Bradyrhizobium sp. AZCC 1610: one gene and its partner. The protein of the gene in region 2 binds, or shares a complex with, the protein of the main gene of each other region. Links are inferred from orthologs where the notes say so. Each region holds a gene or a part of one and is shown on either strand. Other genes may lie near its edges.

Region 1 (6,265 bases), 1.6 Mb from region 2 along the record:
GACGAGGACACCGAGAAGAAAGCAGTGTGGCAAATCGTCGGCGAGCCGGAAGCCGATGCCAAGAAGGGCCGCATCTCGATCACCTCGCCACTGGCCCGCGCTCTGATCGGCAAGAAGAAGGGCTCGACCGTGGAAGTTGTGGCTCCCGGCGGCGCCAAGGCCTATGAAATCACCAAGGTCGAGTTTCGCTAGTCACCTGCAAGTTACTGTTGCGACAAAGCCGCGTTTGCCACGCGGCTTTTTTGTTGGCTGCGTACTGACAGGATTGTGAGTGGAGGTGCGGCGGGTTTTCATAATAACTGAATTTCGATAATGATTATCGACCATAACTAAATGAGAGATTGCGTTGCCGGGGTCGGAGCGGCGACGCGTCGTCATTTCGACGCAAGAAGAGATGCGGCGGGAGGCGCACTCCGACCTGCGGAAGAAGGCCGCGTGCCGCACGGCTACGTTGTTGCGCTGCAATCGCGACGACATTGCCAACCGATCACGCGCGAGGGGAATGATTCAGTTTCACAGGTGTTGTGTCGGCATCACACGCAATACGCCAACACCGTGTAATATCGGCACGCTAAGTTCTAGCGCGTCAAACCAAAGGGGGACGATGACATGGACCAAATCGACAAGATGCTCGCGAAATGGCAGCCGACGGCGCTGAGCCTGTTTCGCTTCGTTACCGGACTGCTGCTGTTTCAATTCGGCGTAGCGAAGATTCTGAAGTTTCCGACAATTCCGGAGGGTAACGCTGCCGCCTTCCTCAACAAGGTGCAGTTGATGTCGCTACCGGGAATAGCCGGTGCGCTCGAGTTGATTCTGGGCGCGCTTTTGCTGCTCGGACTGTTCACACGGCCCGTCGCCTTCATTCTTGCCGGCGAGATGGCCTTTGCTTATTTCATCGGTCATGCGCCGAGGAATTTTTTTCCGATCATCAACGGCGGCACGCTCGCGATCCTGTTCTGCTTCGCCTGCCTCTACCTGTCGACCGCGGGCGGCGGGCCATACAGCGTCGACGAGATGCGGAAGAAGTAACTGAAGTCTTGTTCGTCATTGCGAGCCAACGGGTCGGCGCAAAGCGCCGCCCGTTGGCTCCTCGCAATGACGCTGAGGCGACTCAGCCCGCAACCTTCACATCGAGCGGCACCGCCGCTTCATATTTCGAATTGTGCAGCACCAGCGACGTCCGCACGTTGCGCACGTGGGGTGCTGCCGTCAGGTGCGTGACGAAATCCTGAAACGTCGCCATGTCGGGCGCGACGCATTTGAGGATGAAATCGACCTCGCCCGACAGCATCCAGCATTCCCGCACCAACGGCTCGGCGCGGACGAAATCCTCGAACGCGCGCAAATCCGCGTCCGCCTGGCTGGACAGATGAACTGAAGCAAACACCGTGACATCGAAGCCGAGCCGGCGTGGATCCAGCAGGCCGCGGTAACCCTGGATGTAGCCCTCTTCCTCCAGCGTGCGGACCCGGCGCAGGCAGGGTGGCGGCGAAATACCGACGCGTTTGGCCAGTTCGACGTTGGTGATTCGGCCGTCGGCCTGGATCTCGGCAAGGATTTTGAGGTCGATTTCGTCAAGATTCTTCGACACGCGCGTCGGGTTCCCTGGTTTTGGCTGCGCTTGGCAGGTCTACTGGCAACTCTCTTAGCGCAGGCCGCGCGACTTGCGCAATTTTATTGCGCGTGCATTGCCATATTTCGCGATTGTTACTTCAGTTCCGGGGAAAATTCGCTGGGATGAATTGCAATTCTTGCATAGCTACCCAGATATCTTAGACTTGGATTTGACACTTTCAGCGCCCCGCGACGTCCTTCCGGGCGCTTTCTGCTTAAGTCACGAACAAACCCCCGAATAAGAGAGGGATCCGCCGATGCCCGCGCCTATCCATGCCAAGGTCGTCATTATCGGTTCCGGCCCCGCCGGTTACACCGCAGCGATCTACGCGGCGCGCGCGATGCTGGAGCCGGTGCTGATCCAGGGCATCCAGCCCGGCGGACAACTCACCATCACCACCGACGTGGAAAACTACCCCGGCTTCGCCGACGTCATCCAGGGCCCGTGGCTGATGGAACAGATGGAGAAGCAGGCGGCGCATGTCGGCACCAAGATTGTCACCGACTTCGTCAACAAGCTTGAGCTGGCGCAGCGGCCGTTCCGGCTGACCTGCGACAGCGGCGACGTCTATCTGGCGGAAACCGTGGTCCTCGCCACCGGCGCGCAGGCGCGCTGGCTCGGCATCCCCTCGGAAGAAAAGTTCAAGGGTTTTGGCGTCTCGGCCTGCGCGACCTGCGATGGCTTCTTTTACCGCGGCAAGGAAGTCATGGTCGTCGGCGGCGGCAATACCGCGGTCGAGGAAGCGCTGTTCCTCACCAAGTTCGCCTCGCAGGTGACGATCGTGCATCGCCGCGATCACTTCCGCGCCGAGCGCATCCTGCAGGATCGCCTGTTCAAGAACCCCAAGATCAAGGTGGTCTGGGACTCCGCGATCGACGAAATCTGCGGCACCGAAAATCCCGGCAAGGTCACCCATGTTCGCCTGAAGAACGTCAGGACCGGCACGCTGACCGATGTGCCGGCCGACGGCGTCTTCATCGCCATCGGCCACGCGCCCGCAACCGACCTCGTCAAAGGCCAGATCAAGCTGAAACCCTCCGGCTATGTCGAGGTGGCGCCGAACTCGACCGCCACCTCGATTCCCGGCCTGTTCGCCGCCGGCGACGTGGCCGACGAAACTTACCGGCAGGCGGTCACGGCGGCCGGCCTCGGCTGCATGGCCGCCCTTGAGGCTGAACGTTTCCTGGCTTTGCGCGCGAGCGACCGCGCGGCGGCAGAATAGTCATGGTTCGAACGCGGAACGGATCTACGGACATGGATTGGGACAAGCTGAAGGTGTTTCACGCGGCGGCGGAAGCGGGAAGCTTTACCCATGCCGGCGAGCAACTCGGCCTTTCGCAATCGGCGGTATCGCGGCAGGTCAGCGCGCTGGAGCAGGAGCTCGCGGTGTCGCTGTTCCATCGCCACGCGCGCGGGCTCATCCTCACTGAGCAGGGCGACTTGCTGTTCCGCACCGCGCATGACGTGTTCATGCAGTTGCAGGCGGCGCGCGCCAAGCTGACCGACAGCCGCGAGCGGCCGAGCGGCGACCTCAAGATCACCACGCCGCCGGCGCTCGGCATCAACTGGCTGATCCCGCGGCTCGACGAGTTCACCGCGCTCTATCCTGATATCCGCATCTCGCTGATCGTCACCGACGAGGATCTCGATCTGTCGATGCGCGAGGCCGACGTCGCGATCCGGACCCGCAAGCCGACCCAGCCGGACCTGATCCAGCGCAAGCTGTTCTCGATCGGCTTCCATGCCTATTGCTCGCCCGAATACATCAAGCGCTTCGGCACGCCGCGGACGCTCGACGACCTCGACTCGCATCGCATCATCATGCTTGGCGATTCCCAGGTGCCGCCGCATTTGGCGAACCGCAGCTGGCTGATCGACGCCGGCCGCAACGGCTCGGGCCCGCGCGAAGCCTATTTTAAGGTCAACAATATCCTGGGGCTGGTCCGCGCCTGCCAGCAGGGGCTCGGCATCGCCGCGCTGCCCGACTACCTGGTCGAGGAGAACAACCGCTTGGTGCAGCTGTTCGGCGAAACCGACTCGATTCAAGTCGATACGTATTTCGTCTATCCCGAGGAACTGAAGACAGTCGCACGCGTGCAGGTGTTCCGCGATTTCGTGGTGAGCAAGGCGCAGCGCTGGCCCTCCTAGGAAGCGGTGACGTTTCGTCATCCCGCTTTGCGGATTAGCCTATTTTATAGAGGGCCCGCTCACCGCATGACTGACATGCGGCTTGGACGGTTGCTGCACAGCACTGATGAGGATCATAGTGCTCAAACGCTGAGCGGTCGCGTCGCGCATATGTCCCCCTCCTCCAGTGGCGCGGCAGTTCAGTAATCCCTCTTGGAAGGTGATTGTGTCGGCCTCACGTGGCCAATACCTCAAGCCGGGCTCTCTTGGGCCCGGCTTTTTTTTGCGCCCAAGTCTTTTCATCGACAAGTCTTTTCAGGCCCAAGTCTTTTCAGGCCCAAGTCTTTTTCATCGACAGGCCTTTTTCATCGACAAGTCTTTTTCATCGGCAGGCCAAGGTGCTGCGCGGATTGACATTGAGGTCCCCTGCCACCATCATCCGCACATGATCACGCGTTCGTGCGCAGCTTTGTCGTCGAAAAAAGGTCCCCACTTGGGGACCCGAGATCGACGCGCGCGCTAGTCTGCCGCAACCCGCGATCCGAAAGCCCCGCCGTCTGGACGGGGTTTTTTTGTTGGTCCCGTCTCCGGTTCACCCCATGAGGAGATGGAACGATGACTGCCCCTTCGACTAACGATCTCACAAGCCGCTTGCAGGGCCTGTGGCTGCCGCTCATCACGCCGTTTCGCGACGGCGAACTCGACGAGGCGTCGTTACGCCGGCTCGTCAGGCACTACGCGGCGGGCCCGGTCGATGGCTTCATTCTCGCGGCGACGTCGGGCGAAGGCATGTCGCTCCGTGCGGACGAACTCGAGCGGCTGGTGACGGTAACGCGCGGCGAGCTGTCCGGCAGCGGTCGCCACCTGCCGATCCTGTTGGGCCTGTCAGGCGCCTCTACCGCGAAGCTCTTGGATGCGCTGGATGAGACGGCGACCTGGCCGATCGACGGTTATCTGATCGCGAGCCCCTATTACATCCGCCCCTCGCAGCGCGGCCTGGTGCAGCACTTCACCGCACTCGCCGATCACGCCTCGTGGCCGATCGTGCTCTACAACATCCCCTACCGGACCGGCGTCAGCCTCACCAACGAGACGCTGCTGCAGCTCGCCTTGCATCCGAACATCGTCGGCATGAAGGATTGCGGCGCCGACCGCGCGCAGTCGATCGATTTCCTGGGCAGACGGCCATCCGGCTTCCGCGTGCTGACCGGCGAAGACGCGCTGTATCACGAAGCGCTCGCCGACGGCGCCGATGGCGCGATCCTGCTGTCGGCGCATCTGGAGACCGACGCCTTCGCATCGGTGCGGACGCTGTTGAAGCAGGGCGACCGTAACGCCGCGCTGGCGGGCTGGAAGGCCATTTCCGCGCTGACCCGGCTGCTGTTCGCCGAGCCGAGCCCTGCGCCCGCAAAATACTGGCTGGCGCGCGGCGGGCTGATCGACAGCGCCGAGGTTCGCCTGCCGATGGTGGAGGTGAGCGCGGAGCTCGCGGCGTTGCTTGACGAGGAAATCGAGCGACGCAGGCCGCAGCTGTTGCGGCGGGCGTAGGATGCGACCGGCTCCCTCTCGCCTCGATGGCGGGAGGGAGCAACTGGATCAGCTGACCAGCAGGCGATAGGTCAGTACCGGCGCGAAGCCGAGCACCATCGCCCAGATGGCAAACGACGACACCAGCAGAACGTCATGCGCTCGCTGGGCGAGTTCGCCGATCGGATATTTTTTGTCATGCGTGATCATTGTCATTCCCCCCGGTGATGTTCCTTGAGGAGAAATACCTACAGTTAAAATTTTAATGTCGCGGTCGGGCCTTCGCTCGAAGTTGCGGCTTCGCACTCACCAGCCATTAACCAGGATATCGCGGTGGTTAACCGGCGGTAGCAGGCGCGGTCAAATGCAAGCGAAATCGCAACCGGGTCTTTAAAACCGGTCGCGTATCAAGATGCCGGGAGCAACAAAAACGCGGGGGCGCGCCGTGCACTTCGAAAACAACAACACCATCCCTCAACAGGGATTTTCCACCGAGGACATTCTGTGGGGCGTCGGCATCTGGTCGGTGATCCTGACGCTGTCGCCGGTCGTGGTGTTCTACGTGCTGATGGTGGCGTAAGACCACCTCTACCTCCGTCATTGCGAGGAGCGAAGCGACGAAGCAATCCAGACTTCCTTTTTGGCCTTCTGGATTGCTTCGCTTGCGCTCGCAATGACGGGTTCTTCGCCACCCAAAAAGAAAAACGCGCGGAGCGCCGCGCGTCTTTGTCAGTCCGGGAAAAGAAAGCGGCGTTGTTACGCCGCCTGCTTGTGCATGGCGCCCGATGCCGATGCCGTTCCGCGGATCGCCTTGATCGAACGTTCGATCGCGCCCCACAGCCTGGTGATCTCCGCCGCCGCGCGGCCTTCGGCGTAATATTCGCGGGCGCCTTCGCCCTGGCTCAGCGCCATCAACAGATCGGCGCGGTTGGTGATCTGGCCGCTCCACACCGGCGCACGGAATTTAGCCAGCGCTTCGCGCGCGATGGTGACGAT
Region 2 (7,558 bases):
GAACCATCCGCAATTCGCAATGCACGGGCTGCTGAATCGCTTCGGCATCAAACGCGGCGATGTCGAAATTCTGGGGACGCCTGCACCGCAGGGACGCGACGTGCTGGTGTCCGAGACGATGCGGCCGTCGAGCGCGACCGAACAATGGCACGACCGTCTGGTCCAGCCGGAAGTCTCGCTAAGGATTGCAGGCGGCATGACGAAGCTTGCCGTTGTCGAGGCGCCTAACTCGGAGATGGAGGCGCTGGCGATCGCGGTGGCGATGCGCGAAGCGCGGCACCTGAACAAATCGGCGGCGCTGGTAACGCCGGATCGCGCGCTGGCGCGGCGGGTGATGGCGGCGCTGACACGCTGGAATCTCGAATTCGACGATTCCGGCGGCGACGCGCTGATGGATACGCCAGGCGGCATTTTCGCCCGCCTCGCCGCGGAAGCAGCCAGCAAGGGGTTGGAGCCACCGACCTTGCTCGCGCTGCTGAAGCATCCGCTGTTTCGGCTCGGCGGCGCATCCGGCGCGTTCAGGCACGCCATCGAGATCCTCGAACTGGCGCTATTGCGCGGCACCCGGCCGCAAGCAGGAACAGCCGGATTAGCGCGCGACTTCGATCGTTTCCGCGTCGAACTCAGGAAGCTCCGGAGCCATGAGACATCCTCGCTGCACGCCTCCGAGCCGCGCGCGAAATTAAGGGATAACGAGCTCGACCAGGCCCAATCGCTGATCGGGGCGTTGCAGAAGGCGCTGTCGCCACTTGAAGTGATGGGCTCGTCAAAACCGTTCGATTTCGCCGAACTGGCGCAGCGCCATCGCGAAACGCTGATCGCGCTGTCGTCGGATCAAAACGGCGTTGCCGTCGTTTTCGAGGAAGCGCAAGGCGCTGCATTGTCAGCGGCGTTCGACGAACTGCTCGCCGAGCAAAAGCCGAGCGGCCTGATGGTCCAGCTCGGCGATTACCCCGATGTGTTCCAGACCGCCTATGCCGACCGCATGGTGCGGCGGCCGGAATCGGCAACTGCTCACTTACACATCTACGGCCAACTCGAAGCGCGGTTGACCGAATCCGATCGCGTCATTCTTGGCGGGCTGGTCGAAGGCGTATGGCCGCCGGTGCCGCGGGTCGATCCCTGGCTGAGCCGGCCGATGCGTCATGAACTCGGCCTCGATCTACCGGAGCGGCGCATCGGTCTTTCCGCGCACGATTTCGCGCAACTATTGGGAACGGACGACGTGATCCTAACCCATTCGGCCAAGGCCGGCGGCGCGCCCGCTGTCGCCTCGCGCTTTCTGCACCGCTTGGAGGCGGTCGCCGGCCAAGCGCGCTGGGACGCGGCCAAAAGTACTGGTGAAAATTACGTCCGCTTCGCCGCCGAACTGGACCAGCCCGACGCGGTCGAGCCGATCGAGCAGCCCACGCCGAGGCCGCCGGTCGCGACGCGGCCGCTCAAACTGTCGGTCACGGCGATCGAGGACTGGCTGCGCGATCCCTATACGATCTACGCGAAATATATTCTGCGGCTCGATCCGCTCGATCCCGTCGACATGCCGCTGTCGGCGGCCGACCGCGGCTCGGCGATCCATGACGCGCTCGGCGAATTCACGCAGAAATTCGCCGACGCCCTTCCCCCACAGCCAGCGCTGGTGCTGCGCGGCATCGGTGAAAAATATTTCGCGCCGCTGATGGAGCGTCCCGAGGCAAGGGCGCTGTGGTGGCCGAGGTTTCAGCGCATCGCCGCCTGGTTTGCCGATTGGGAGCTGGCACGGCGCGACGAGATCGAGAAGATTGCCGCCGAGATCAGGGGCGAGATCAAGATTCCACTCGGCAACGAACGCATCTTTACGCTGTCGGCGCGCGCCGACCGGATCGAGCAGCGCCATGACGGCAGCTTTGCGATCCTCGATTACAAGACCGGCCAGCCGCCGACCGGCAAGCAGGTACGCATGGGCCTGTCGCCGCAACTGACGCTGGAGGCCGCGATCCTGCGCGAGGGCGGCTTTGAGAATATCCACGCCGGTTCATCCGTCGGCGAACTCGTCTATGTCAGGCTCAGCGGCAACAATCCGCCCGGCGAGCAGCGGTCGCTGGAGCTGAAGATCAGGAACAACGATACACCGCAACCGCCGGACGAGGCGGCCGATTACGCCCGCGAGCAGCTTGAAGCGCTGATCCGCAAATTCGAGAACGAGGAGACGGCCTACACTTCGCTGAACCTGTCGATGTGGTCGAACCGCTACGGCGCCTATGACGATCTCGCGCGCATCAAGGAATGGTCGGCGGCCGGCGGCCTGGGGATCGAGGAATGGTGAAGGCTGCCCGCATCATTCCCGATGCCGTTCGCGCGACGCAGGCGCGCGCGTCCGATCCGGCGGCTTCCGCCTTTGTCTCGGCGAACGCAGGCTCGGGCAAGACCCATGTGCTGGTGCAGCGGGTGATCCGGCTGCTGCTCGACGGCGTGGCGCCGGAAAAGATCCTCTGCATCACCTTCACCAAGGCAGCCGCCGCCAACATGGCGGAGCGGGTGTTCACCACCCTCGGCCATTGGGTGACGCTCGACGACGATGCCCTGGATTCGGCGATCCGCGAGGCCGGCATTCCGCATCCCAACGCACGGCTGCGCAAATCGGCACGCAAACTGTTCGCCTGCGCGCTGGAAACACCGGGCGGGCTGAAGGTGCAGACCATCCACGCGCTGTGCACGCGGCTGCTGCAGCAATTCCCGTTCGAGGCCAATGTGCCGGCGCGGTTTGCCGTGCTCGACGACCGCGACCAGAACGAGATGATGGAGCGCGCCAATCTCGGGGTTTTCCTCGAGGCGTCGCGCAACCCCGAAAGCGCCACCGGGCGCGCGCTGATGACGGCGATGGCGAGTGCCGCCGACGTCACCTTCAAGGACGTCGTGCGCGAGGCCTGCCTCAGCCGCGATCATTTCATGGCCTGGACGGACGTCGCCGGCAGCGCGCAGGCCGCCGCTGCGCAGATCTCCGCGGCACTCGGCGTAAACCCCGACGATCGGATCGAGGATGTCGAGCGTGACATCGTCGACGGACCCAACCTGCCGCGATCGCAATGGCAGGACATCGCCCTGGTTCTGGATACCGGAAGCAAGACCGATCAGGACCAGGCGGCGCGGCTGCGCGGTGCGCTGGTGTTCACCGGCGCCGCCCAGGTCGATGAGTATCTCGGCGTATTCCTCACCGACGCCGATCGCACGCCCCGCAAATCGGTGGTGACGAAGAAATTCTCTGACAACAACCCGGCCAATGGCCGGCTGTTCGAGCAGGAAGCGCTCCGCCTCGCACCTCTGATCGAACGCCGCCGCGCGGTGGTGGCGCGCGACCGCACCGAGGCGCTTCTTTATATCGCCACAGCGGCAGCGGCCAATTACCGCCGCGAGAAGCAGGAACGCGGCCTGCTCGACTATGACGATCTGATCGACAAGACATTGGAGATGCTCGACCGCGTCTCCTCGGGCTGGGTGCATTACAAGCTCGACCGCGGCGTCGACCATGTGCTGATCGACGAGGCGCAGGACACCAGCCCGCGGCAATGGGACATCGTCGCGCACATCATCTCCGAATTCACCTCGGGCGCAGGCGCGCGCGATGGCGTGCTGCGAACGGTGTTTGCGGTCGGCGACGAGAAGCAGTCGATCTTTTCGTTTCAGGGCGCGGCCCCACGCGAATTCGATCTGCGGCGCCGGGCGTTACAGCGGAAGTTCGAGGGCGCCGGACTGAAGTTCGATCCGGTGTCCTTTACCTATTCGTTCCGCTCGGGGCCGGCGATCCTTCACGCGGTCGACCAGGTGTTTCGCGAGCGGGATATCTTTCGCAGCATTCACGCGGTCGATATCGGCAATCCGATCCATCACTCGCTGGCCGACGCAGGGCCCAGCCAGATTGACCTCTGGGAACTCGCCGAGACCGACGACCGGCAGGACATCGAAGGCTGGCGTGCGCCGTTCGACGGCGTCGCCGCGACCAGCCCCGAAGTGAAGCTTGCCCGGCGCATTCAGGCCGAGATCAAGACGCTGGTCGGCAGCGGTGTGATGACCGGCAGCAAGAATGACCGCCGGCCGCTGCGCTATGGCGACATGCTGGTGCTGGTACGGCGGCGCGGCAACGCGTTCGATGCCGTGATCCAGGCGCTAAAGCACGCCGGGATCCCGGTCGCTGGCGCCGACCGTCTCAAGCTGACCGAGCATATCGCGATCATCGACCTGATGAACCTGGCTGACGCGCTCTTGCTGCCGCAGGACGATCTGGCACTCGCGGTGGCGCTGAAGAGCCCGCTGTTCGGGCTATCCGATGACGACCTGTTCAAGATCGCCTGGCAGCGCAAGGGATCGTTGCGCGCGGCGCTGGCTGAGCGCGCCCCAACCGACGGCCGGCTGCGGGATGCGCTGTGGCGGCTCGAGCAGTGCGAGCGCCGTTTTGCCCGCGAGACGCCGTTTGCGTTCTATGCCTGGCTGCTCGGCGGCGACGGCGGCCGCGCGCGAATCCTGCGGCGGCTCGGACACGAGGCGAACGACGCGCTGGACGAATTTCTGGAGCTGGCGCTGAATTACGAACGCAAGGCGCCCGCTTCGTTGCAGGGCTTTATGGCGTGGCTGCGCACGGCTGACCTCGAGGTGAAGCGCGACATGGAAATTTCGCGCGACGAGGTCCGCGTCATGACCGTGCACGGCGCCAAGGGGCTGGAGGCTTCCGTCGTGTTCCTGGTGGACACCACGACCTCGCCCTCGGATACGCAACGGCTAAAACTCATCAACCTGCCGCAGGGCAATGCCGGTCCGCATGCGCCGGGTGTGGTGGTCTGGGCCGGCCGCAAGGCCGAGGATCCCCCGGCCGTCGTCGCCGCCCGCGCGGCGATGATCGGGGATACCGAGGATGAATACCGCCGCCTGCTCTATGTCGCGATGACGCGCGCGGCAGACCGCCTGATCGTCGGCGGCTGCCTGCCCGGCAACATGAAGAGTGTCCGGCTGCTGTCCTGGTACGATCTGATCACCAAGGGGCTCGCCGGCTCCACCTTGCAGCTTCAGGAGATCGAGACCGCCATAGGCCGGGTGAAACGTTATACGCGCCCCGAGGAGGCCGCGCCGTTGGCCGCTCCCGCTGCTGCGCCGCCCCCGCCGGCGCCGACGGTGCTGCCCACCTGGCTGCTGACCCCAGCACAGCCCGAGGTCTCCCCGGAGAGCCTGTTGCGGCCCTCAGACCCCGCAGACAGCGAGCGTCATCCGGTACGGACGGCCGAATCGATGACACAGCGCGCCCGCGCCCTGCAGCGCGGCACGCTGGTGCACCGGCTGCTGCAATCGCTGCCCGATATCGCCGCCGAGCGCCGCCGCGAGGCCGCGCTGGCCTATCTGGCCCGCAATGCCGATGGCTGGACTGACGAGGAACGGCAGGCGCTGGCCGAAAGCACGCTGGCTCTGATTGCGGATGCGCGGTTCGCGCCGGTGTTCGCCCCCGGCAGCCGGGCCGAAGTCTCGATCGTCGGACGGCTGGAGCGGTCGGGAGAGCGGCCGGCGCTGGTATCCGGGCAGATCGACCGCCTCGTGGTCACCGACAGCGAGGTCCTGATCGTCGATTTCAAGACCAACCATGCCCCGCCGGGCCGGCCTGACGAGGCGCCGAGGGGCTATGTCCGCCAGCTCGCGCTGTACCGGGCGGTGCTGGCCAAGCTTTATCCCCAGCGGGCGGTTCGAACCGCGCTGCTCTGGACCGAAATCTCTGAATTGATGGAGATTTCAGCCTCCGCGCTGGAGGCCGAGCTGGCATCCATCATCTCGGCGTGACCCGCGCTTGACCCGGCCGGATCGCGTTCATAGGTTTGCCATATCATACCCGGGGCGCGATTCTTGACCGCGCCCCTTAATTTCTAACCGAACGAGGTAATTCCCATGGCCGTTGGCAAGGTTTCTGACGCCGATTTCGAAGCCGAAGTGCTCAAGGCGACCGGGCCGGTGGTCGTCGATTTCTGGGCCGAATGGTGCGGCCCCTGCCGCATGATCGCGCCTGCGCTCGACGAGATTTCCGGCGCCATGGGCGACAAGGTCAAGATCGTGAAGCTGAACGTCGACGAGAGCCCGAAGACGGCCTCGAAATACGGCGTGATGTCGATCCCGACCCTGATGATCTTCAAGGGCGGCGAAATGGCCTCCCGCCAGGTCGGCGCCGCGCCGAAGGCGAAGCTGCAACAGTGGATCACCGCTGCGGTCTGATCGGCTTTCAATTTGCTGATTGTGAAACGGCCGGCGAATTGCCGGCCGTTTTTGTTTTTGCGGCGAATGATCTCGTAGCCCGGGTGGAGCGCAGCGAAACCCGGGGCTTTCTCGCAAGCGGCTGAAGCTATCCCGGGTTACGCTGCGCTCCACCCGGGCTACGGGCTACGAATTCTTCAGCGTATCCATCCCGTCGAAAGTGCGGATGCAAATTCAGCGTCGCCATTGCGGCGCGCCAATGCCGCCATCGCATCGTTATCGTATGGCACATGCCGGAAGGTCACGCGCCAGCTTCCCGATGCCAGCTCGAGAACCGCATAGCGGGCGTCGGGCGTGCCCGCCTCTATCAGGTGCGGGAACGGGACGTTGTAGGAAAAGCCGGGAACGCCGACGCTACCGGGATTGACCACCAGGCGTCCGTCGCCGAGTCGCACCGCGCGCGCGATGTGGGTGTGCGCGCACAGAATCAGCGACTGCGAAATTCCATCCGCTTCTTTCTCGATCGCCTCCCGCGGCGACATCCTGACCGAGCCATCAGGCGTCACTGTCTCAAGCCAGTAAACGTTATCGTCGGCAGGTGTGGCGTGGCAGAGAAATACCTGATCGCGAAATATCTGCGTTGATGGCACCGTGCGCAGCCAGTCGAGATGCTCGATGCCGAGTTGCGCATAGGCGGGCCGATCCCACGAACCCATCTTCTCGACCGGCCGGTCGATCAGCCAGCGATCATGATTGCCGAGCACGTGAACAGCATCGAGCGCCATCAGCGCGTCCATGGTTCGCCGCGCGTCGAGCGGGCCGCTCGCCATGTCGCCGAGATTGACGATCTCGCCAATGCCCTGCGCGCGGATGTCAGCCAGCACGGCTTCGAGCGCGAGATAGTTTCCGTGCACATCGGCAATCGCGGCAAACCGCATGTTAATTCCAGCTTTCGACAGTTATGGTTGTACGACGTTGCAAGAACGATGTTAGGTCATCTAACTCATTTGGGTGAAACCAGCCTGCAACATCCTCCTTGGTTCTAGGATGGAACCCGGGTTCCGACTCGCAGTGTGGCGGCATCTTGGCTAGAGTTTGCAAAGACCGGGGCTGGTTAATTCATAAATAATCGATATTTCTACCCGGGCGGCCGCTGGAAGCAATTTCAGCGGCCATTTAATTTTCTTCGGACTAATTTCTTCGGACGTTATCCCGGCAGCGTGCCGTTGATCGCAAGCACATGGCCGGCGAGATAAAGTGAGCCGGTGATCAGGATGCGCGGCGGCACCTCATAAGCCAGCCGCGACAGCGCATGTAACGCGGCTTCGACACTTGCAGCATTTTCCACGCGCATGCCGAG

The links.
Region 1: the proteins of trxA (region 2) and trxB are in contact, whole or in part, in a crystal structure (PDB 1F6M), measured with the Escherichia coli proteins. The link is inferred for Bradyrhizobium sp. AZCC 1610 from one-to-one orthologs.

The regions. Positions count from the first base shown.
Region 1 is NZ_JAZHRR010000001.1:5,828,104-5,834,368, forward strand. Bases 894-3,854 are described here. They hold trxB (thioredoxin-disulfide reductase), read left to right. Parts: upstream 894-1,871; coding sequence 1,872-2,837; downstream 2,838-3,854. Other genes in these bases: V1279_RS28650 (DoxX family protein), read left to right, coding at 894-1,029; V1279_RS28655 (Lrp/AsnC family transcriptional regulator), read right to left, coding at 1,112-1,591; V1279_RS28665 (LysR family transcriptional regulator), read left to right, coding at 2,840-3,763. Outside these bases: transcription elongation factor GreA, read left to right, coding at 1-192; more of V1279_RS28650, read left to right, coding at 619-893; dapA (4-hydroxy-tetrahydrodipicolinate synthase), read left to right, coding at 4,358-5,290; V1279_RS28675 (hypothetical protein), read right to left, coding at 5,339-5,479; V1279_RS28680 (hypothetical protein), read left to right, coding at 5,715-5,849; V1279_RS28685 (ParA family protein), read right to left, coding at 6,026-6,265.
Region 2 is NZ_JAZHRR010000001.1:7,383,365-7,390,922, reverse strand. What follows is about bases 4,674-7,558. They hold trxA (thioredoxin), read left to right. Parts: upstream 4,674-5,898; coding sequence 5,899-6,219; downstream 6,220-7,558. Other genes in these bases: V1279_RS36170 (bifunctional folylpolyglutamate synthase/dihydrofolate synthase), read right to left, coding at 7,406-7,558; V1279_RS36175 (metallophosphoesterase family protein), read right to left, coding at 6,396-7,136; addA (double-strand break repair helicase AddA), read left to right, coding at 4,674-5,793. Also shown: double-strand break repair protein AddB, read left to right, coding at 1-2,302; more of addA, read left to right, coding at 2,296-4,673. UniProt on the Escherichia coli protein: Participates in various redox reactions through the reversible oxidation of its active center dithiol to a disulfide and catalyzes dithiol-disulfide exchange reactions.